DNA from 3 places in the Streptomyces sp. CWNU-52B genome. Region 1 is predicted to be linked to each of the others. Evidence: riboswitches for the same ligand, from Rfam matches in the RefSeq annotation. Region 1 holds a riboswitch; each other region holds the start of a gene.
What was found. A riboswitch is a leader RNA that binds a small molecule or an ion and turns the genes downstream of it on or off. The one in region 1 is predicted to bind cyclic di-AMP.
Positions count from the first base shown of each region.

Region 1 (7,725 bases):
ACCCGCAGCTGCCGTATCTGCGCGAGGCGGGTGTCCGGGTCGACGAGGCCGCGCCCGGCGCCCAGGAGCTGGTCGACGCCTGCGCCGGCGGGCGCACCGTCGCCGTCGTCGCCACGGGTGAGGGCGAACCGCGCCTGACCGACGGGCTGTCCCGCCTGGCCGGCACGGGGCGGGTGCGGATGCCCGACCTGGAACTGCTCCCCGCGTCGTACGACCTCCCGGGCGCCCGCCTCCTGGACCTCGTCCAGGTCATGGACCGGATCCGCCTCGAATGCCCCTGGTCGTCCCAGCAGACCCACAAGGGCCTCGCCAAGTACGGCCTGGAGGAGGCGTACGAACTCGTCGAGGCCATCGAGGAGGGCGACCGGGACGAGCTGCGCGAGGAGCTCGGCGACGTACTGCTCCAGGTCGTCTTCCACTCCCGGATCGCCGAGGAGGGCAGCCCGGACGACGGGTCGGATGCCTTCTCCATCGACGACGTGGCCGCCGGCATCGTCACCAAGCTGATCCACCGCCACCCGCACGTGTTCGGTGACGAGAGCGCCTCCACGCCCGAGGAGGTCAAGGAGCACTGGCTGCGCACCAAGGCCGAGGAGAAGCAGCGGACGTCCGTCACGGAGGGCGTCCCGCTCGGTCAGCCCGGTCTCGCGCTGGCCGCCAAGCTGGCGTCCCGCGCCCACACGGCGGGCCTGGACGTCCCCCTGCCCCGCGGCGAGGGCGTCGGCTACGAACTGCTGGCGCTGGCCGTACGGGCCGAGGCGGCGGGAGTGGACCCGGAAGCGGCCCTGCGCTCGGCCGCGAGGGCCTACAGAGACGCGATAAGGGCGACCGAGACCTGACCGGCCTCCCGCGCCCCCTCAAGGGGCGCGGGGCTGTTTCGACGTGCGGCTCCGCCGCGTGGGCGGGGCCGGCCCCGACAGACCCGCAGGGAACGGCGCCGGCCCCGCACCGCCCGGCAGACCCCTCACCCCCGGGCAGCCGGATCGTGCCAGTGCGGGCGGGCCCGCCGCAGCAGCCACGCACCGGGCCCCAGCGCCCGCCCCCGGTCCTCACCGCCGCCCCCGCCGTCGTCCTCGTCGTCCTCGTCCCGGCCCGTGGCGGGGAGTTCGTCGAGGAACACCCGGCCCGGATCCGCCCCGAGACAGGGCAGCGCCGCCGAGATCTCCTCCACCAGCGCGGGCGGCCCCGCCAGATACACGTCGTGGCGCGCCCAGTTGGCCCGGTTGCCCAGCGCCGTGAGCAGCCGCTCGGTGGCCTGGGCCTTCGGGCGCCCCGGCGCGGGTGTGATCACGGTGATGTCCAGCTGGGGCAGCCGCGTGCACAACCGCGTGAACGCGGCCCGGTCGTAGAGATGGGGGAGGTCCCGGGCGACGACGAACAGCCGGGCCTCGTCGTACGGGCCGGGTTCGCACGCCAGTTGCTCCAGCAGCGCCTTCACCGGGGCCCAGCCGGTACCGGCCGAGATGAAGGTGAGGGGCCGCTCCACCGGCGTACGGAGGGTCAGCCGGCCGCCGGGACCGCCGAGCCGCAGGACGTCGCCCGCCCGGGTGTGCCGGACGAGTTCGGGGGACAGGACACCGTCCTCGACGAGGCTGACGTGCAGATCGAGGGTGTCGTCGGAGCGGGGCGCGTTGGCGACGGAGTACGGGCGCCAGACGCCGGGGACGCGCGGGCTGTTGACGCTCACGTACTGGCCCGGGAGATGGGGCAGGCGCCGGTGCGGCCGCAGGGTCAGTACGGTGAGGTCGTCCCCGTGCGGGGCGCGGCCGACGACCTCGGCGTCCCACCAGGACGGCTCGCCCTCGCTGTCCGCCTCGCGCGCGCCGTCCAGCATGGCGTCCGCGATCACTCCGTACGCCTCGCCCCAGGCCTTCTCCACCTCCACGGTCCACGCAGGACCCGACACGGCGGCGAACGCGGCGATCAGACTCTCCCCCACAGCCGTGTAGTGCTCGGGCCGCGCCAGATACTTCCGGTGGTCCCGCCCCAGGTGCCGCAGGTACTCGTGCAGCCCGGGACCTTCCAGCCGCCCCACGACGAGCGTCAGAGCGGCGAACAGGCGGTCCCGCTGGCGTTCCATGTCCTCGGGGAAGTCCAGCGGGAACAGGGCGCGGACATCGGGGTGGTGCCAGAAGAGGTGCGAGTAGAAGTACTTGAGCGCGAACTCGGCCCGCCTTTCGACGACCGCGAAACTGGTCCGGAGTATTTCGGGGTCCACGGGCGCGAATCTAGATAGCCGAAGAGCCGTACGGTCAAGGGATGGGTCATTTCCGGACGTCTGGGGTGAAGGGCCCAGGTCGGACAGGGGTGCGGCGGTCCCGGAAGGGCGACCGCGGGCCACGAGGACGCCGGTCGGGCCCGCGCCACCCCTCCCGATACCGTCGAGGAGTGACCGAAACACCCGCACAGCCGCCCGCGGCGCACCCCGCCCCCGAACTCTTCACCTGGGAGTTCGCCACCGATCCCTACCCGGCGTACGCCTGGCTGCGCGAGCACGCCCCCGTGCACCGCACGAAGCTGCCCAGCGGGGTGGAGGCCTGGCTGGTCACCCGGTACGCGGACGCCAAGCAGGCCCTGGCCGACGGCAGGCTCAGCAAGAACCCCGCGCACCACGACGAGCCCGCGCACGCCAAGGGCAAGACCGGCATCCCGGGGGAGCGCAACGCCGATCTGATGACGCATCTGCTCAACATCGACCCGCCGGACCACACCCGGCTGCGGCGGTTCGTCAGCAAGGCGTTCACCCCGCGGCGGGTGGCCGAATTCGCGCCCCGGGTCCAGGAGCTGGCGGACCAGCTGATCGACGGGTTCCTGGAGAAGGGGGAGGCCGACCTCATCCACGAGTTCGCCTTCCCGCTCCCCATCTACGCGATCTGCGACCTCCTCGGCGTCCCGCGCGAGGACCAGGACGACTTCCGCGACTGGGCCGGGATGATGATCCGGCACGGGGGAGGGCCCCGGGGCGGCGTCGCCCGGTCGGTCAAGAAGATGCGGCGCTATCTCGCCGAGCTGATCCACCGCAAGCGCGAGGAGCTCACGGAGGTGGCGGCGCCGGGCGAGGACCTCATCTCCGCGCTCATCCGGGCCTCGGACCACGGCGAGCACCTCACGGAGAACGAGGTCGCCGCGATGGCCTTCATCCTCCTGTTCGCCGGTTTCGAGACAACCGTCAACCTCATCGGCAACGGCACCTACGCCCTGCTCACCCACCCCGGGCAGCGGCGGCGGCTGGAGGCCTCCCTGGCGGCCGGCCGCACGGACCTCCTGGAGACCGGCGTGGAGGAACTGCTCCGCTACGACGGGCCCGTGGAACTGGCCACCTGGCGGTTCGCCACCGAAGCGCTCAGCATCGGCGGCCAGGACATCGCCCCCGGCGACCCCGTGCTCGTCGTGCTCGCGGCGGCCGACCGGGACCCCGAACGGTTCGAGGACCCGGACACCCTCGACCTCTCCCGCCGTGACAACCAACACCTCGGTTACGGCCACGGCATCCACTACTGCCTGGGCGCGCCGCTCGCCCGACTGGAGGGCCAGACCGCGCTGAACACCTTGCTGACGCGCCTCCCCGACCTTCAACTCGCGGGAGATTCGGCCGATTTGAGGTGGCGTGGCGGGCTCATCATGCGGGGATTGCGCACGCTTCCAGTGGAGTTCACCCCGGTTGCGAAGTCTGGCCCCAGGTAGCACCGACGCCGACGGAAGGTGAGGCTCCGTCAACTTTGTGATCTTCACGTTATCTGCGCTGCATCGACTTGTGACAAGAGTTCGAGTGCCTATACGTTCACCCATCAATGCGGCAGGTCTCACCCGTCGCAGCAGCCACGAGCACGGCTTTCCGCCGTGCCCCCGTGCGCATTCCTTGCTGTCACGCGAAAGGCAATCGCATGCTCTCCGGGAACGGCCGTCATCGTCGCCCCCGCCAGGCTCCGGCACTCATCGTCGCCGCGGGTGTGGCCGGATCGGCCATCGCGATCCCCCTGCTCGGCGCGACCGGTGCGAGTGCCGCCAGCGGCACGACCTGGGACGCGGTCGCCGAATGCGAGAGCGGCGGCTCGTGGAGCGCCGACCAGGGCAACGGACGCTTCGGCGGCCTCCAGATGACCCAGGAGACCTGGGAGTCGCACGGCGGCCTCGACTACGCGCCGAGCGCCGACCAGGCCAGCCGCTCGCAGCAGATAGCCGTCGCCGAGAAGGTCCTCGCGGACGAGGGCACCAGCGCCTGGCTGACGTGCGGTCTGGTGGCGGGTCTGACGCAGGACTCCGACTCCGCCGACGTCGACACGGGCCTCGCGGAGGGCACCGGCGACGCGTCGTCCGACTCGGCCGGCTCGTCCGGCTCGAAGGGGGACGACGGCGCGAAGTCCGACGACACGGACTCCGGCTCGGACTCCGCGGACGACTCCGGCTCGGGCTCGCACGGTCTGGACGGCTCGGCCGGCGGCGGCACGTCGAAGAGTGACGACTCGGGCAAGTCGACCCCGAAGGCCGAGGCTTCGGCCGAGGCGGAGGACGAGAGCGCCTCGGGCCGTCACCGCGGCACCGCCGACGAGGTCGACACCGCGCCCCGCGCGGACGACTACGCCGGCCGGCACGCCTCGCGCAGCGACAGCGCCTCGCGCGTCCTGGCCGACGAGGGCTTCTACGCGATCCGTTCCGGCGACAGCCTCTCGAGCATCGCCGACTCCCTCGGTGTCGAGGGCGGATGGAGCGAGCTCTACGCCGACAACAAGGACAGCATCGGCGCCGACCCGGACTTCATCATTCCCGGTCAGCGCATCGTCGTCGACAGCTGAACGGTGTCCGGCGCGCGTACCGGCCCCATGGCGGGCGGGCGCCGGGCGAGCGGCGAGCAAGTGGTGATCAAGCTGCCGAATCGGGCGAAAATCAGCGGTAGTTCGCGTTGAATGTCCGATTTGGCGAAGTGAGAGATGGATCTCAACGACCCTGATCGTCTTTGAAATTCGGCGGACCCCGTGTCTACGGTCGTGACCGCTCGCCATTGGTGAGCCCCGACGGTCGCACGCCGAATCCTGCCAACGGCCGTACGGGAACAGTCGTCGCGTAAAGCGCCGTAGGCAGGAGCGGGGGACCCAAGGTAAGTGCCGGACCCGGTCGTCGAGACCGGGCACGGCTTGGGGTTAAGCCGCGTGACAGCAGTGTCGCGCGGCCGGGCAACTCACTCGGCCCGAACCCGACAGCTCACCTCGCAGGCGTCGGTGAGGGGATCACTTCATGCTGCTTTCGAGCAAGGGCAAGCACCGTCGCCCGTCCAAGGCCGGCCGCATCGCCACGCTGGCCGGTGTCACCACCGCCGCCGTCGCCGTCCCGCTGATGGGCGCCTCGGGGGCCTCCGCCGCCTCCACCTCCGAGTGGGACACCGTCGCCCAGTGCGAGTCCGGCGGCAACTGGTCGATCAACACCGGCAACGGCTACTACGGCGGCCTGCAGTTCTCGTCCTCCACCTGGGCCGCGTACGGGGGCAACTCGTACGCCTCCACCGCCGACCAGGCCTCCAAGTCCCAGCAGATAGCCGTCGCCGAGAAGGTTCTCGCGAGCCAGGGCAAGGGTGCCTGGCCGAGCTGTGGCGTGGGCCTGTCCGGCGCCTCGACCGGTGGCGGCTCGGCTCCCTCGGACTCCGGCTCCTCGGACTCGGGCAGCTCCTCCGGCCAGAGCACCGCGCCGTCGCAGCAGCAGAACACGCAGCCCTCCGAGGAGCGTGCCTCGCGTTCCCAGGACCGCCCGGCGGCGAAGAAGACCGTCGAGACCCCGACCGGCAAGAAGGTCGAGAAGGGTGACGGCGAGTACAAGGTCGTCAAGGGGGACACCCTCAGCGAGATCGCCGAGAAGGAGAACGTCAAGGGCGGCTGGCAGAAGCTGTTCAAGCTGAACGACGACATCGTCGACGACGCCGACTTCATCTTCCCGGGCCAGCAGCTGCACCTCAGCTGACACCCGGCGGTCGCGTCACGTCACGTGGTGCCGGTCGAGGCCCTGGCCGCTCAGCCTCGGCCGGCAGGTCGGAGCGCGTCTTCGCCTCCGGTCCGCATCCGACTCGTGACTGAACCACAGGGCGCTCATATCCGTGTCCTTCATAGTGGAGGTCCGTGAGGGCCACCCCCGTCCCCCACGGGCCCCCGCTCCGGTGCGTCATCCCCCGTACGCGCCGGAGCGGGTTTTTTCGGTCCCGTCTTTGTTCCGTTCGGAAACAATTTCCTCTCGGTTCCAGCCAGGAGACGGTCAGGGGGCGGACGATCCCCGGCAGCCGGTTAGGCTCATCCCGCGGGCCCACCACAGGTCTGCGCCCAACCGGGCCTTCGGCCCGGCGTAGCTCGCGTCACATCCCAGAAGGAGATGCTCGTGCCGTCCATCGACGTCGTCGTAGCCCGGGAAATCCTGGACTCCCGAGGCAACCCCACGGTCGAGGTCGAGGTCGGCCTCGACGACGGCAGCACGGGTCGTGCCGCCGTTCCGTCCGGCGCCTCCACCGGTGCCTTCGAGGCCGTTGAGCTCCGTGACGGAGACCCCAACCGCTACCTCGGCAAGGGTGTCGAGAAGGCCGTCCTCGCCGTCATCGAGCAGATCGGCCCGGAGCTCGTCGGCTACGACGCCACCGAGCAGCGCCTCATCGACCAGGCGATGATCGACCTGGACGCCACCGACAACAAGGGCTCGCTCGGCGCCAACGCCATCCTCGGCGTATCGCTCGCCGTCGCCCACGCCGCCTCCGAGGCGTCGGACCTGCCCCTCTTCCGCTACCTGGGCGGACCGAACGCGCACCTGCTGCCGGTCCCGATGATGAACATCCTCAACGGTGGGTCGCACGCCGACTCCAACGTCGACATCCAGGAGTTCATGATCGCCCCGATCGGCGCGGAGTCCTTCTCCGAGGCCGTGCGCTGGGGCGCCGAGGTCTACCACACCCTCAAGAAGGTCCTGAAGAGCCGCGGCCTGTCCACCGGCCTCGGCGACGAGGGCGGCTTCGCCCCGAACCTCGACTCCAACCGCGCGGCCCTCGACCTCATCGTCGAGGCCATCAAGGAAGCCGGCTACACCCCCGGCGAGCAGGTCGCCCTCGCGCTGGACGTCGCCGCGTCCGAGTTCTACAAGGACGGCAAGTACGAGTTCGAGGGCAAGTCCCGCTCGGCCGCCGAGATGACCGAGTACTACGAGGAGCTCGTCGCCTCGTACCCGCTGGTCTCCATCGAGGACCCGCTGTACGAGGACGACTGGGCCGGCTGGAACGTCATCACCGAGAAGCTGGGCGACAAGGTCCAGATCGTCGGCGACGACCTCTTCGTCACCAACCCCGAGCGCCTCGCCCGCGGCATCGACGAGGGTTCCGCGAACGCCCTGCTCGTCAAGGTCAACCAGATCGGTTCGCTGACCGAGACCCTGGACGCCGTCGAGATGGCGCAGCGCAACGGCTTCAAGTGCATGATGTCCCACCGCTCCGGCGAGACCGAGGACGTCACCATCGCGGACCTCGCGGTCGCCGTGAACTGCGGCCAGATCAAGACCGGCGCCCCGGCCCGCTCGGACCGCGTCGCCAAGTACAACCAGCTGCTGCGCATCGAGGAGATCCTCGACGACGCGGCGGTGTACGCGGGCCGCAGCGCGTTCCCGCGGTTTCGCTCTGCGAACCAGTAGGCACAGCGCTCTGCGAACCAGTAGGCACAGCGCTCTGCGAACCAGTAGGCACGGCGCTCCGCGAACCAGTAGGCACAG
Region 1 covers NZ_JBLFJV010000019.1:153,713-161,437, forward strand. The annotation lists gene ACLVWQ_RS18535 (nucleoside triphosphate pyrophosphohydrolase) at 1-839, shown strand, start outside; gene ACLVWQ_RS18540 (globin domain-containing protein) at 965-2,218, opposite strand; gene ACLVWQ_RS18545 (cytochrome P450 family protein) at 2,389-3,684, shown strand; gene ACLVWQ_RS18550 (transglycosylase family protein) at 3,885-4,793, shown strand; cyclic di-AMP (ydaO/yuaA leader) riboswitch at 5,058-5,228, shown strand; gene ACLVWQ_RS18555 (transglycosylase family protein) at 5,233-5,949, shown strand; gene eno (phosphopyruvate hydratase) at 6,352-7,647, shown strand.

Region 2 (7,725 bases), on a different contig from region 1:
GGTCGCGGCGGTGTGCCTCTGGTACGACGTCGGCTCGCGCCACGAGGTCGAGGGCCGCACCGGGCTGGCCCATCTCTTCGAGCACCTGATGTTCCAGGGCTCCGGCCAGGTGAAGGGCAACGGCCACTTCGAACTGGTGCAGGGAGCCGGCGGTTCGCTCAACGGGACGACGAGTTTCGAGCGGACCAACTATTTCGAGACCATGCCGACCCACCAGCTGGAGCTCGCCCTCTGGCTGGAGGCCGACCGCATGGGCTCCCTGCTCGCCGCGCTCGACGACGAGTCCATGGAGAACCAGCGGGACGTCGTCAAGAACGAGCGCAGGCAGCGCTACGACAACGTCCCCTACGGGACCGCTTTCGAGAAGCTCACCGCCCTCGCGTACCCGGAGGGGCACCCCTACCACCACACGCCGATCGGGTCGATGGCCGACCTGGACGCGGCCACCCTCGACGACGCGCGCGCGTTCTTCCGCACCTACTACGCGCCCAACAACGCGGTGCTGTCGATCGTCGGCGACATCGACCCGGAGCAGACGCTGGCCTGGGTCGAGAAGTACTTCGGCTCCGTCGCCGGCCACGACGGCAAGCCCGCCCCGCGCGACGGCTCGCTCCCGGAGACCATCGGTGAGGAGCTGCGCGAGGTCGTCGAGGAGGAGGTCCCGGCCCGCGCGCTGATGGCCGCCTACCGGCTCCCGGAGGACGGCACGCGCGCGGCGGACGCCGCCGACCTGGCCCTGACCGTTCTGGGCGGCGGCGAGTCGTCCCGGCTCTACAACCGGCTCGTACGCCGTGACCGCACCGCCGTCGCGGCCGGGTTCGGCCTGCTGCGCCTCGCCGGAGCGCCCTCCCTGGGGTGGCTCGACGTGAAGACGTCGGGCGACGTCGAGGTCCCGGTGATCGAGACCGCCGTCGACGAGGAGCTCGCCCGGTTCGCCGAGGAGGGCCCCACGGCCGAGGAGATGGAGCGCGCCCAGGCCCAGTTGGAGCGCGAGTGGCTGGACCGGCTGGGCACGGTCGCGGGCCGCGCCGACGAACTGTGCCGGTACGCGGTCCTGTTCGGCGACCCCCAGCTCGCCCTGACCGCCGTCCAGCGTGTCCTCGACATCACCGCGGAGGAGGTCCAGGAGGTCGCCAAGGCCCGCCTGCGCCCCGACAACCGCGCGGTGCTGGTCTACGAGCCGACCGCCGCCGAGGAGACCGACGCCCCGGAAGAGACCGACGCCGCCGAGCACACCGGCGCCGCCGCTGAAGACACCGACGAGGAGGCGGCCAAGTGACCGAGCTCGCCACGATGGAGTTCCACCCGCAGCCCCAGGCCGGCGAGGCCAGGCCCTGGGCCTTCCCGGCACCCGAGCGCGGCGCGCTCGACAACGGCCTGACGTTGTTGCGCTGCCACCGCCCCGGCCAGCAGGTCGTCGCCGTCGAGGTCCTTCTGGCGGCCCCGCTGGAAGCCGAGCCGAAGGGCCTGGACGGCATCGCCACGATCATGGCGCGAGCCTTCTCGGAGGGCACCGACAAGCACTCCGCCGAGGAGTTCGCCGCCGAGCTGGAGCGCAGCGGCGCCACGCTGGACTCCTACGCCGACCACGCCGGCGTACGGCTCAGCCTCGAAGTCCCCGTCTCCCGGCTGCCCAAGGCGCTCGGCCTGCTCGCCGACGCCCTCAGGGCGCCCGCGTTCGAGGACGGCGAGATCGAGCGGCTGGTGCGCAACCGGCTCGACGAGATCCCGCACGAGAGCGCCAACCCGGCCCGCCGGGCCGCCAAGGAGCTGTCCCGGCAGCTCTTCCCGGCGACCTCGCGCATGTCGCGCCCGCGCCAGGGCACCGAGGAGACGGTCACCGCGATCGACTCGGCGGCCGTCCGTGCCTTCTACGAGCGGCACGTGCGCCCCGCCACGGCCACCGCGGTCGTCGTCGGAGACCTCACCGACATCGACCTCGACGCGCTGCTCGGCGACACGCTCGGCACCTGGACCGGATCGCAGGCCGAGGCGCGTCCCGTGCCGTCGGTGACCGCCGACGACACCGGCCGGGTGATCATCGTCGACCGCCCCGGAGCCGTCCAGACACAGTTGCTCATCGGCCGTGTCGGCGCCGACCGGCACGACCGCGTGTGGCCGGCCCAGGTGCTCGGCACGTACTGCCTCGGTGGCACCCTCACCTCCCGCCTGGACCGTGTCCTGCGCGAGGAGAAGGGATACACCTACGGTGTACGGGCGTTCGGGCAGGTACTGCGCTCCGCTCCGGACGGTACGGGCGTCTCGATGCTCGCCATCAGCGGCTCCGTGGACACCCCGAACACCGGCCCGGCGCTCGACGACCTCTGGAAGGTGCTGCGTACCCTCGCCGCCGAGGGCCTGACGGACGCCGAGCGCGACGTCGCCGTGCAGAACCTGGTGGGTGTGGCGCCCTTGAAGTACGAGACGGCGGCAGCCGTCGCGGGCACCCTCGCCGACCAGGTCGAGCAGCACCTGCCGGACGACTTCCAGGCGACGCTGTACCGGCAGCTCGCCGCGACCGGCACCGTGGAGGCCACCGCGGCCGCCGTGAACGCCTTCCCGGTGGACCGTCTGGTGACCGTCCTGGTCGGTGACGCCTCGCAGATCGAGGAGCCCGTCAAGGCCCTCGGGATCGGCGAAGTCAGCGTCGTGGCACCGGAGTAGGACCGGAGCAGGAACTGCGGCAGAGACCGCGGCAGGGAACTGCGGCAGGAACTGCGGCAGGGACTGGGACAGGCCCGGGTGACCCATCGGTCGCCCGGGTCTCTTCGTGTACTGGTTCGTCCACTGTTTATCCATATTGATGCGGAGGTTGCCTGTCTGCCCTGTGGCGTGCGCTACAAAAGCCGGGTTCCGTTTGTCGATCGAAAGCGGCCCCGCTTAGCGTCGGTCCGGCTGTTCGTCAGGCAGTGCGCCGCGTCCGCGGCACCGGACAGTCATCGCCGAGTCCCCGTACGGCGCGAGCCAGGGGAGCCGGGGACCCGTGTGTCCCTGGGGTGAATCGGACGCCCTTCCCGAAGGGGGTCTGTAGGAGACCTTCCTGCTCCGAACCCGTCAGCTAACCCGGTAGGCGAGAAGGAAGGAAAGGACCAGCCACTTCATGGCGTTCACCCGCGCCACGGGGAAGCACCGTCTTCCCGGTCGTATGACCCGCACGACCCGCTCGACCCGCAGGACGGTGGGAGTCGCCGCACTCGCCACCACCGGTGTCGTAGGCACCCTGGCGGCCCCCGCCCTCGCTGCCGAGAGCCCCGTCGAGCAGACCGGCCTCACCCAGGCGGTCACCCTCGGTGACTCGGTCGCCCAGGAGATCGACGCACAGGCGGCGGCCCAGCAGCAGGCCGCCGCCCAGACAGCGGCCAGGGAGAAGGCCGAGGCCGCCGCGAAGGAGCGCGCCGAGGAAGCCGCGGCGAAGGCCAAGGCGAAAGCCGAGAAGGAGCGCGAGGCCGAGGCCCGTGCGGCCCGCGAGGCCGAGCGCAAGCGGCTCAACGCGTTCACCGCGCCGATCACCGGCTCGTACGTCTCCACCGCCTACCAGGCCGGCGGCGGTGTCTGGTCCTCGGGCAGTCACACCGGCATCGACTTCCACGCCGCCAGCGGCACCGCCGTGCACGCGGTGGGCTCCGGCACGGTCGTGGAGGCCGGCTGGGGCGGTTCGTACGGCAACCAGGTCGTCCTCAAGATGAACGACGGCACGTACACCCAGTACGGGCACCTCTCGTCCATCGGAGTCTCGGTCGGCCAGACGGTCACCGGGGGAGAGCAGATAGCCCTCTCCGGGGCGACCGGCAACGTCACCGGAGCGCACCTGCACTTCGAGGCGCGCACCACCGCGGAGTACGGCTCGGACATGGATCCGGTCGCCTACCTCCGCTCGCACGGCGTGAACGTCTGACCGCGACACCCTGTCGAAGGCCCCGGCTCACCGAGCCGGGGCCTTCGCGTGCTCCGACCCCTTCCGGACACTTTCGTACCGGACGACTGCCTGTTCAGAGGCGCCGTGTGTCCAAAAAATATCCATGGATTCCCGGCTGCCTTCGGAATTTCCCGTTCTCTGCAATAGAGTCACCGAACAGGCGTCAATCGACCGCGTTTCGCGGGGATTAAGGCGGAGGTCCGGTCATGCGTATTCCCGCGCGCTCGGTATGCACGGCGATTCGTGACGACATCGTCGCGGGTGTCTACGAACGCGGCAGCCGGCTCACCGAGGAACTGCTCGCGCGCCGCTACGGCGTCTCGCGGGTCCCCGTGCGCGAGGCGCTGCGCACCCTGGAGGCGGAGGGGTTCGTGGTCACCCGCAGGCACGCGGGCGCGTGCGTCGCGGAGCCCACGGAGCAGGAGGCCGCCGATCTCCTGGAGATGCGTGTGCTGCTGGAGCCGCTGGGCGCCGCCCGTGCCGCGCAACGGCGCACCGAGGCCCATCTGAAGGTGCTGCGGGGTCTGGTCAGGCTCGGTCAGGAGCGGGCCAGGCGGGGGAACAGCGAGGACCTGCGCTCCCTGGGCGGCTGGTTCCACGAGACGCTCGCGCAGGCGTCGGGCAGCCCGGCGCTGACCTCGACACTCGGTCAGCTGCGGCACAAGATCGCCTGGATGTACTCGGTCGAGGCGCCCGCGCACCCGGCCGAGTCCTGGACCGAGCACGGCGCCATCGTGGACGCCGTCGCCCGCGGCGACAGCGACCGGGCGCGGGCGATCACGGCGCTGCACACCGAGCGGGCGACGAGCGCGCACCGGCTCCGCTTTCCCGGCGGGGACCGCGTCGAGCGTGTGAGGACTTCGCAACATCCCGTAAACACAGAGGGCCTGCGGCATTAACAGAAGCGCCGTATACAAAGAGAGTTATTCGGCAGGAGACTATTTCCGCTGCCTATTTTTCCGCGTGCCCGCAATTGCCGGGCACGTGATTTTCGTGTGCGCGGAAATCGGGGGCGGACGCGGATATCCCCGTCTCGGACGCGCCGTACCTCAATAGGTGTCGTGCCCTGTACGCGGCTGGCTCCGGACGTGCATACGGCGGAGCGGCGCCACCCGGGACGCGGGGGACGCCGCTCCGCCGTAAGAGATCCGCGAGACCGGTCCGTTCAGGCCGGTCGGACTGGCCGGTCGGACTGGTCTGGTCGGTCGGACCGATCAGGCGTGTCGGACGGTCAGACCGTCTCGGGGAGCTCCTGGAGGCCCTCGGCGACCAGCTTCGCCAGACGGTCGAGCGCGGCGTCCGCGCCCTCGGCGTCGGAGGCCAGCACGACCTCCTCGCCGCCCTGGGCGCCCAGGCCGAGGACCGCGAGCATGGAAGCGGCGTTGACGGGGTCGCCACCGGCCTTGGCGATCGTCACGGGGACGCCGGAGGCCGTGGCGGCCCGGACGAAGATGGAGGCGGGACGGGCGTGAAGGCCCTCGGCCCAACCGACGTTGACGCGGCGCTCAGCCATGTGATGCTGCCCTTCAGATGTCTCAAGGTTGTCTAGACCAGTGTTCCATACGGTGAAGCGTGCCCCGGCGGACGAGGCCCGGCCCGCCCTGGTCAGCCTCGGGCCCCGGTCCTGCCCCACGTGGCCCAGGTCCGGCCCCACGTGGCCCCGGACCGGAACGGCCGAGACCCCCAAGCCTGCCTCGCCCCCTCGCCGGACGCGAGCCCGCCCACGCCCGCGCAGCGGTCCGCCCGCCGCCGGGCGGTCCCACGGCCGGGCGGTGACCCCGCCGTTGTCGGACCCGAGTCGTACTCTGGGCCCCATGCAGACCCCGCCGGACCGGCACGAGTACCCCGCTCACTGGGAGGCCGACGTCGTCCTGCGCGACGGCGGTACCGCGCGCGTCCGGCCCATCACGGCCGACGACGCCGACCGTCTCGTCAGCTTCTACGAGCAGGTGTCCGCCGAGTCGAAGTACTACCGCTTCTTCGCGCCGTACCCGCGCCTGTCCGCCAAGGACGTCCACCGCTTCACCCACCACGACTTCGTGGACCGGGTGGGCCTCGCGGCCACCGTCGGCGGCGAGTTCATCGCCACCGTGCGCTACGACCGCATCGACGCGGCCGGCCGGCCCGCCTCCGCCCCCGCGGACGAGGCAGAGGTCGCCTTCCTAGTCCAGGACGCCCATCAGGGCCGTGGCGTGGCGTCCGCCCTCCTGGAGCATGTCGCGGCCGTCGCGCGCGAGCGGGGCGTCCGCCGTTTCGCCGCCGAGGTGCTGCCCGCCAACAACAAGATGATCAAGGTGTTCACGGACGCGGGCTACCAGCAGAAGCGCAGCTTCGAGGACGGCGTCGTACGCCTGGAGTTCGACCTGGAGCCCACCGATCGTTCGCTCGCCGTGCAGCGTGCGCGGGAACAGCGGGCGGAGGCGCGCTCCGTGGCCCGGCTCCTGGCCCCCGGTTCGGTCGCGGTCGTCGGAGCGGGCCGCGCCCCGGGGGGAGTGGGACGCAGCATCCTGGAGAATCTGCGCGACGCGGGATTCACCGGCCGCCTCCACGCGGTGAACGGCGCACTGGAGGAGAAGGAGCTGGCCGGAGTCCCGGCCCACCGCTCCGTGCGGGACATCGCCGAACCCGTCGACCTCGCCGTGATCGCCGTACCGGCCGAGCGGGTCCCCGAAGCCGTCGCCCAGTGCGGGGAGCACGGGGTGCAGGGCCTCGTCGTGGTCTCAGCCGGGTACGCGGAGAGCGGCCCCGAGGGCAGGGAGCGCCAGCGCGAGCTCGTGCGCCAGGCGCGTACGTACGGCATGCGCCTCATCGGACCGAACGCCTTCGGGGTCATCAACACCTCCTCACGGACCCGGCTCAACGCCTCGCTCGCGCCGGAGATGCCGCGCACCGGGCGCATCGGCCTGTTCGCCCAGTCCGGGGCCATCGGGGTGGCCCTGCTGTCCCGGCTGCACCGGCGCGGCGGTGGCGTCACGGGTGTGACGGGCGTGTCGACGTTCGTCTCCTCGGGCAACCGCGCGGACGTGTCCGGCAACGACGTCCTTCAGTACTGGTACGACGACCCGGACACCGACGTCGCGCTCATGTACCTCGAATCGATCGGCAACCCGCGGAAGTTCACCCGCCTCGCGCGGCGCACGGCGGCGGCCAAGCCGCTGGTCGTCGTCCAGGGCGCGCGGCACGGCGGGGCCGCGCCCCAGGGGCACGCGGTACGGGCCACCCGGCTGCCGCACGCCACGGTGTCCGCCCTGTTGCGGCAGGCCGGGGTCATCCGGGTGGACACGATCACGGAACTGGTCGACGCGGGGCTGCTGTTGGCGCGCCAGCCCCTGCCCGCCGGCCCGCGCGTGGCGATCCTCGGGAACTCCGAGTCGCTCGGGCTGCTGACGTACGACGCCTGTCTCGCCCAGGGGCTGCGCCCGCAGCCGCCCCGTGACCTGACGACGGACGCCTCGGCCGAGGACTTCCACGCCGCGCTGGCGGGGGCGCTGGCCGACGAGACCTCCGACGCCGTCGTCGTCACCGCGGTTCCGGCGGTGGGCGAGAGGTCCGTGGCGGACGCGGCTCTGGCGCAGGCCCTGCGGTCGGCCTCGGCCTCGGCTCCCGCCAAGCCGGTCCTGGTGGTGCACGTGGAGCTGGGAGGGCTCGCGGAAGCCCTGTCCGCGGCCGCCAGTACCGCGCCACAGACCGCCCCCGCCCCAGCCTCCGCCCCCGCCCGGGGCGTGCTTTCCGAGGACGCGTCGGCCGGCGCCACCCGCCGACCCGACCACTCCACCGGCCACCCCACCGGCCCGCCTCCCGCCGCGGCG
Region 2 covers NZ_JBLFJV010000030.1:108,404-116,128, forward strand. The annotation lists gene ACLVWQ_RS27295 (M16 family metallopeptidase) at 1-1,279, shown strand, start outside; gene ACLVWQ_RS27300 (M16 family metallopeptidase) at 1,276-2,664, shown strand; cyclic di-AMP (ydaO/yuaA leader) riboswitch at 2,931-3,088, shown strand; gene ACLVWQ_RS27305 (M23 family metallopeptidase) at 3,101-3,895, shown strand; gene ACLVWQ_RS27310 (GntR family transcriptional regulator) at 4,123-4,815, shown strand; gene ACLVWQ_RS27315 (HPr family phosphocarrier protein) at 5,148-5,429, opposite strand; gene ACLVWQ_RS27320 (GNAT family N-acetyltransferase) at 5,731-7,725, shown strand, end outside.
Region 2: another riboswitch for cyclic di-AMP. It lies ahead of ACLVWQ_RS27305 (M23 family metallopeptidase); the one in region 1 lies ahead of ACLVWQ_RS18555 (transglycosylase family protein).

Region 3 (7,725 bases), on a different contig from region 1:
CGCACTGGCACCGCTGTTCGACTGAGGCCGGCCAAGGCGGCCCGGCCTCACGGCAGGCCGGGCGGCCCGCCCAGCTGCCGAGCGGCTCTTTCATCCGAGTATCACGCCGTGGGCGCGTGGCCACGTGTTGGCCACAGTTGGGCTTCGGCCCCGCGAACGCATGAGGTAGGAAGACATCCGTGACCGAACCGCCCCGGACCGCTACCCAGCACGCGTTCATCGCCCTCGCGCCGCCTGACGATGCGAAGGACGAGCTGGCGCACGCCCTGAGCCCGGCCTACGCCGCCTGTCCCGACCTGCGCTGGAACCGCATCGAGGACTGGCACATCACCCTGGCCTTCCTGGGCGAGCTGCCGGTGCGGGCCGTCCAGCGGCTTCGTTCACCCCTCGCAGACCTGGCGGCTGCCCGCCCCTCCCTCGAACTGGCACTGCGCGGAGGCGGACACTTCGACGAGCGAGTGCTGTGGAGCGGCATCGAGGGCGATCTCGACGGGCTGCACGAACTGGCCGAAGCAGTACGGGCGCGGGTCAGGGACTGCGACATCGCCTTCGCCGAACGGCCGCTGCGTCCCCACCTCACGTTGGCCCGCGCTCGCCGCTACGACAACGCGTCCGTGTCGGCGGCGGCCGCCTGCCTCGACGGCTTCACCGGACGCCCTTGGCAAACGGAACGCCTCCATCTGGTCGGCAGCACGACAAGTGGCCACCCAGGTCCGCGACGCTATCTGGACATCGACACGTGGGCACTGGCCATTGATTGAGGGCGTCCCGATCCGAGACCGTCGCTGACTGCTCTCGAACTCGAATGCGCGCGGTGCCCTGCGCAGTCGGTTTGTGCTGCCACCGCTCATGGGTCACGCCGCCACGCTCGATGAAGCCGAGCTCACCCTTGCGCTCCGCGGTCTCATCGTCGTCGAACCACTCCGGACCGGCGCTGCACCCTGGCCTGCCGTGATCTCTGGATCGCTGGAACACCCTCACCCCATAACCTAATGTACGTCCTGTACATTTTTTACAGGACCTCTCCCGGAGGAGGCGTGTGTCATGAACCGACCGCCGGCCCGACCGTTCGCCCGACCGTCCGCCCGCCACGCGCTGCCCGAGTTCACCGAGCGCACCGGTTCGGGGACGCGGACCATGGACCCGTACTCCAAACTCCTCGAAGAGCGGATCGTGTTTCTCGGGACGCCGATCGACGACACCTCGGCGAACGACGTGACGGCGCAGTTCATGCACCTCGAGTACCAGGCACCCGACCGGGACATCTCCCTCTACATCAACTCCCCCGGCGGCTCGTTCAGCGCGATGGCCGCCGTCTACGACACGATGCGGTTCGTCAGCTGCGAGGTGGAGACCATCTGCCTGGGGCAAGCCGCGTCGGCCGCCGCGGTGCTGCTGGCGGCGGGCACCCCGGGCAAGCGGTACGCGCTGCCGGGCGCCCGCGTGCTGATCCACCAGCCGTCGCTCTCCGAGCCGGTCCAGGGGCAGGTGTCCGACCTGGCCGTCCAGGCCGACGAACTGGCCCGTACCCGTACGCGTCTGGAGGATCTGCTCGCCCTGCACACGGGGCAGAGCCGGGAGCGGATCGCCGCGGACATCGAGCGGGACAGGATCCTGGACGCCCCCGGGGCGCTGGAGTACGGGCTGGTCGACCGGATCGTCCCGAGCCGCAAGGCGGCCCTCGGCGCGTCGGGCGCGAGGTGAAGCGCGGATGCTCCCACCCGAGTTGCCCCCGCTGCCGGCACTGACACGGGCCGAGGCCGAGTTGATCGACCGCTATCTGGAGGTCGTCGATCTGCTCGGCCGGATCAACCCGGCACACGCCGGCGACACCTACCGCGGACTGCGCGCGGCCCAGGCCCTGGTCGGCAAGGCCACCGCGCTGCGGGACGCCCTGGCCCTGATGCACCAGCGGGGTGAGCACGAGGTGCACGCGCCGACCCTGGCGCGGGCGCTGCGCGTCCTGGACGGTGAGCGCCGGGCGGGCCGCGTCGCTCTGCCGCCCGGCTCCGACACCTGACGTACACCCCGTGTCCCGGCGTCACGCAGGCAGGCGACGAGGCGTCCGGGCCGGGAGCGAAACGGACCAGACGGTGTACCCCCGGACGGCGTAGAAAGTGCTGCCTTTACAGGCCCCCGGGAGTTGCGCAACACGCGCGTCCCCGAGGCGGGATCAGCCACTCCTGTGCTGGTGCGGGGGTCAACGACGTTCTCGACACCCACCCGTGAAACGGGCTGTCCACCCGAACGGGTGAGTGGTGAGTAAGCCCACAAATCGCCGGTTCCACTCGGCATTTGGGACATCGGTGCGTCAAGATCCCTTCCGACGACAAGCCCCCGCCAGCAGCGGCGGGGCGGTCCGGGCGGACGCCGAGTCCTGCCGCTGCCCGGATGACCGGTCGACAGAAGTGGATCGGCAGGAGTGGAGGACCCAAGCACGACGGGTCGCCGGAACGGTCACGCCATGGCCGGGCCGAGCTGCCCTTGGGGTGAAGCCGCAGCAGCGGCCGGGCAACTTCGCCAGCCCGAATCCGACAGGTCATCCTTCACAGGCGGCTGACGAAGGGTTGCGCATGTCTGCGCTCAATCGTGTCCCGTCGCTGTTCACCAGGGCCGGTACCGCATCGGCTCTCACCCTCGCCGCTGTCGGCGGCGGCATAGTGGCCCCGGGCTTCGCGTCCACCGCCGAAGCGGCCACACCCGCGACGAAGGCACTTCAGGTGGCGGCCTCCAAGAAGGGTTCCCTGTACAAGTACGGGGCCGCGGGGCCCAAGCGCTTCGACTGCTCGGGCCTGACGCTGTACTCGTTCAAGAAGGCGGGCAAGAGCCTGCCCCGTACGGCCGCGGCCCAGTACAACAAGACGAACCATGTCTCCGCCTCGAAGCGCAAGCAGGGGGATCTGGTCTTCTTCCACTCGGGCCGGAACGTCTACCACGTCGGCATCTACGCCGGGAAGGGACGGATCTGGCACTCCCCGAAGACCGGGGAAGTGGTGAAGCTCCAGAAGATCTGGACGAAGAGCGTCTGGTACGGCCGAGTCAGGTGATCTGCCCGCGAGGTGGCCGTGGCGATCACCACGGCCATCTCGCCCACCTCGTGAGGCCCCGGATGTGTTTTCGACGGCGGAATGGTTAGCCGTTCACCCATGGCCGAACGTCAGCACCCCCGAGCACACCTCCAGGAACACCTCCAGGAGCACCCCGAGGAGCGCGACGAGACCCGTCTGGAGCGCGCCGACCGGAACTTCAACGAGCTCCTCCAGGAGCTGCGCGTCACCCAGACCGGCGTTCAGATCCTCTTCGCCTTCCTGCTGACCCTGGCCTTCACCCCGCGGTTCCCGTCGCTCGACACGGTGCAGCGCACCACCTACGTCGTCACCCTGCTCCTGTCGGTCCTGGCGGCCGCCCTCTTCACGGCGCCCGCCGCACTGCACCGCCGGCTGTTCCAGCAGGGCGCCAAGCCCCAGATCGTGCACGTCTCGTCCCGTCTCGCACAGGTCGGCCTCGCCGTGCTCGCGGTCGCTCTCGCCGGTTCCGTCCTGCTCGTCGTGGACGTGGCGCTGGGACGTACCGAAGGCATCCTGGCGGGCGCGGCCACTCTGGTCGTGTGCACCGGCCTGTGGGCGGTCATGCCCCACCTGGTGAAACGGGCCGCCGACAAGACCGCGGCCGCCGGCAGCGGCACGGACGCCGAGGCCGACGCCACGGTCGACGGAGCATCCGACGGCAGAACCCCGGCCGACACGCAGCCCCCACCCGCCCGTCCCCCGAACGAGTGAAAGCGGGCGCAGGCCTCAGTCGGTCCGCGCCGACTGCGCCGGTACCGCCCAGGGGAGCACGATCGACACGGTCTTACCGCCCTCGCTGGTGGGCCGGACCAGGAGCCTGCCGCCGCTCTCCGCGGTCAGCCAGCGGATGATCACCAGTCCGCGGCCGTTGTCCTGCTGGACGGCCGCGGGCAACCGCTGCGGGAAGCGCGGGTGGCTGTCGGTCACCCCGATGCACAGTTGTTCGTCACGGTCGAGCTCGATGTCCACCGTAAAGGTGGGTGACAGCCCGAATGTGTGCTGTACCGCGTTCGTGGCAAGTTCGGAGACGATGAGCCGGACCGTGTCGGCGGCCTCCGAGCCGGACGGGAGTCCCCACTCCGCCAGGACGTCGGTCACGTACCTACGGGCGGCCGAGACCGAGGCGGGATCGCTCGGCAGAGTGACGGATGCTTCCTGGTGATCTGCCATGCGACGTAGTCCCTTTCCCACGGGACCGGAACCCCACCCGAAGAGGATGACTTCGGGCACGGTCCCGGACTGGTGCTTGCGCCAGAGTGCCACTACCTCGGCGTTCTTGGTGCCGATCCACCAAGATATGCATATATCTGTCGCTCGAAGCGGTGAACTCTACGGCGGTCGACCATATTTGGGCATGGACCCGGTTTCTCCTCTACCGTCGGCGTGACGCCGAGCGCCACAGCGTCGGCGCGACGGTCGGAAGGAGACGGCCATGCAGCACGGCCCCGCGGTGCGCCGCCGTAAACTCGGCGCCGAACTGCGTGCTTTACGTGCCCTCGCGGGCCTCACGAGCGGTGAGGCGGCCCGCCGCGTGGGCTGGCACCAGTCGAAGGTGAGCCGGATCGAGACCGGCCGCAGCGGCGTCAAGCCCGCGGACGTACGACTGCTCCTGGACGCGTACGGCGTCGAGGACCCGGCACAGTACGAGTTGCTTGTCGTGCTGGCGGGCTCCGACGAGGACGGACGGCACCACTGGTGGCGCGCCTACCGGGGCCTCCTGCCGACGACGTACAGCGATTTCATCAGCCTGGAGTCGCAGGCCGGCGCGATGCGCACGCTGGAGAACTCCGTCGTGCCGGGCCTCCTGCAGACGCCCGAGTACGCCCGTGAGGTGACGCGCGCCGTCGTGGGCGCGGCGCTCGACGACGAGGTCGACGCACTGGTGCGGGTGCGCCTGGCGCGCCAGGACGTGCTGCGTTCGAATCCGCCGCTCCGGCTGAGCGCCGTCCTGGACGAGGCGGTGCTCCGGAGGACCGTCGGCGGCCCGGAGGTCATGGCGCGTCAACTGGAGCGGCTCCAGGAGGCCGCGCACCTCCCTCACGTGCGGATTCAGGTGCTGCCGTTCGGAGTTGGCGCCCAGATCGGCATCACCGGGCCTTTCGTAATGTTTTCTTTTCCGAACAAATCTGATCTGGATGTGGTTGTTCTCGACCACTTGACGAGTAGCCTCTACCTCGAACGGAAAGAAGACCTTCAGGCCTACAGCAAGGCCTTCGACTCCCTTCAGGTCCACGCCCTTTCGCCCAAGGACACGTTGGATTTCCTCGCCGGTGTCACTTCCGGCGCATAAGGAGGCACCATGGCCGCCATGCCTCGGTACGTACCTTCCAGCACACGACTGCACGGTGTGCGGTGGCAGCGCAGCAGCCGCAGCACAGGAATGAACAACTGCGTCGAGACCGCCCGTCCGGGCTCCGGCCCCTGGGCCGGTCTGCTCGCGGTGCGCGACTCCAAGAACACCTCGGGGCCCGCCCTGCTCTTCGACCCCGTGGCCTGGGAGGGCTTCATCGGCGCGTTGTGAGGATCACGTCCACGGCCCGGTCGAGCTGCCCGTCGGTGAGATCCGCGCGGGCGGTGAGCCGCAGCCGTGAGACGCCGTCCGGCACCGAGGGCGGACGGAAACAGCCGACGGCCAGACCCGCCGCACGGCAGTCCGCCGCCCAGCGCAGCGCCCGCTCGGGAGAGGGGGCGCGCACGGAGACGACCGCCGCGTCCGGCCGTACGGCTTCCAGGCCCTCGGCCGTCAGGCGTTCGTACAGAGTCGTCGCCACCGCACGCGCGCGCGTGGCCCGTTCCGGTTCCCCGCGCAGCAGCCGCAGGGCCGCCAGGGCCGCGCCCGCCGACGCGGGTGCCAGCGCGGTGTCGAAAATGAAGGTGCGGGCCGCGTTGACCAGATGGTCGATGACGTGGGCCGGGCCCAGGACGGCGCCGCCCTGGCTGCCGAGCGACTTCGACAGCGTGACGGTGGTGACGACGTCGGGCGCGCCCGCGAGCCCCGTCGCCCACGCCGCGCCACGCCCGCCGTCGCCGAGCACTCCCAGACCGTGCGCGTCGTCCGTCACCAGGGCCGCGCCGGACTCCCGGCAGACGACGGCCAGCTCCGCCAGCGGGGCCGCGTCGCCGTCCACCGAGAAGACCGTGTCGGACACGACGATCGCGGGCCCGGTGCGCGTGCCCAGCGCCTTGCGGACTGCGTCGGGGTCGGCGTGGGCGACGACCTGGGTGGTGCCGCGCGCGAGACGGCAGCCGTCGATCAGGGAGGCGTGGTTGCCCGCGTCGGAGACGACGAGGGAGCCGTGCGGCGCGAGCGCGGTGACGACGGCGAGGTTGGCCGCGTAGCCGGAGGAGAAGACGAGGGCCGACTCGAAGCCGCAGAACGCGGCCAGTTCGCGCTCCAGTTCCGCGTGCAGTTCGGTGGAACCGCTGACGAGCCGGGAGCCGGTGGCACCGCCGCCCCACGCGCGGGCGGCCCGCGCGGCGGCCTCCGTCACCTCGGGATGCCGGGCCAGGCCCAGATAGTCGTTTCCGGCGAGATCGAGCAGCGCGGAGTCGGCGGGGCGCGGACGCAGCGTCCGGACGAGTCCGGCCCGCCCGCGGGCCAGCGCCTGCTCGTCGATCCACGCGAAGGGCGACTGCGCCATGTGTCCTCCGGGCCGTGAGGTCGAGGGTGTCCCGGGAGAGGGTCCGGACACGACGTTCCGCCCGGCCGCCCCCGACTGCCTTTTGTAGGCACCGCACAGACCCTAGCCCGGCCACCAGACGCCCATGATGTGGCAATGTCCACACGTCGAGCCGACTCTGTTGTCCGGTTCCTCCTTGGCCCGGCGAGGTCGGATAGGCCAGGATCGGACCCCATGGACCTGCTGAACACGCTGCTGGACAAGGGGCTTCGGCGCGAGCTGCCGACCCGCGACGAGGCGCTGGCCGTGCTGGCCACCTCCGACGACGAACTCCTCGATGTGGTGGCCGCGGCCGGCAAGGTACGCCGCCACTGGTTCGGCCGACGGGTGAAGCTGAACTACCTCGTCAACCTGAAGTCGGGCCTGTGTCCCGAGGACTGCTCCTACTGCTCGCAGCGGCTCGGCTCAAAGGCCGAGATCCTCAAGTACACGTGGCTGAAGCCCGACCAGGCGTCGCAGGCCGCCGCCGCGGGGCTGGCGGGCGGCGCCAAGCGGGTCTGTCTGGTGGCGAGCGGACGCGGGCCGACGGACCGTGACGTCGACCGGGTCTCGGACACCATCAAGGCGATCAAGGACGGGCACGAGGGCGTCGAGGTGTGCGCCTGCCTCGGGCTCCTCTCGGACGGCCAGGCCGAGCGGCTGCGCGAGGCGGGGGCGGACGCCTACAACCACAACCTCAACACCTCCGAGGCCACGTACGGGGACATCACGACCACCCACACGTACGCGGACCGCGTGGACACGGTCCGCAAGGCGCATGCCGCGGGCCTGTCGGCCTGCTCCGGTCTGATCGCCGGGATGGGCGAGAGCGACGCGGACCTCGTCGACGTCGTCTTCGGACTGCGGGCGCTCGACCCGGACTCGGTGCCGGTCAACTTCCTGATCCCGATGGAGGGCACCCCGCTCGCCGGGGAGTGGCACCTCACACCGCAGCGGTGTCTGCGGATCCTCGCGATGGTCCGGTTCGTCTGCCCCGA
Region 3 covers NZ_JBLFJV010000013.1:146,828-154,552, reverse strand. The annotation lists gene ACLVWQ_RS15650 (caspase, EACC1-associated type) at 1-25, shown strand, start outside; gene thpR (RNA 2',3'-cyclic phosphodiesterase) at 180-761, shown strand; gene ACLVWQ_RS15640 (ATP-dependent Clp protease proteolytic subunit) at 1,045-1,704, shown strand; gene ACLVWQ_RS15635 (hypothetical protein) at 1,712-2,020, shown strand; cyclic di-AMP (ydaO/yuaA leader) riboswitch at 2,369-2,570, shown strand; gene ACLVWQ_RS15630 (C40 family peptidase) at 2,574-3,047, shown strand; gene ACLVWQ_RS15625 (DUF6328 family protein) at 3,147-3,779, shown strand; gene ACLVWQ_RS15620 (ATP-binding protein) at 3,795-4,238, opposite strand; gene ACLVWQ_RS15615 (helix-turn-helix domain-containing protein) at 4,501-5,358, shown strand; gene ACLVWQ_RS15610 (DUF397 domain-containing protein) at 5,368-5,589, shown strand; gene ACLVWQ_RS15605 (8-amino-7-oxononanoate synthase) at 5,573-6,709, opposite strand; gene bioB (biotin synthase BioB) at 6,923-7,725, shown strand, end outside.
Region 3: another riboswitch for cyclic di-AMP. It lies ahead of ACLVWQ_RS15630 (C40 family peptidase); the one in region 1 lies ahead of ACLVWQ_RS18555 (transglycosylase family protein).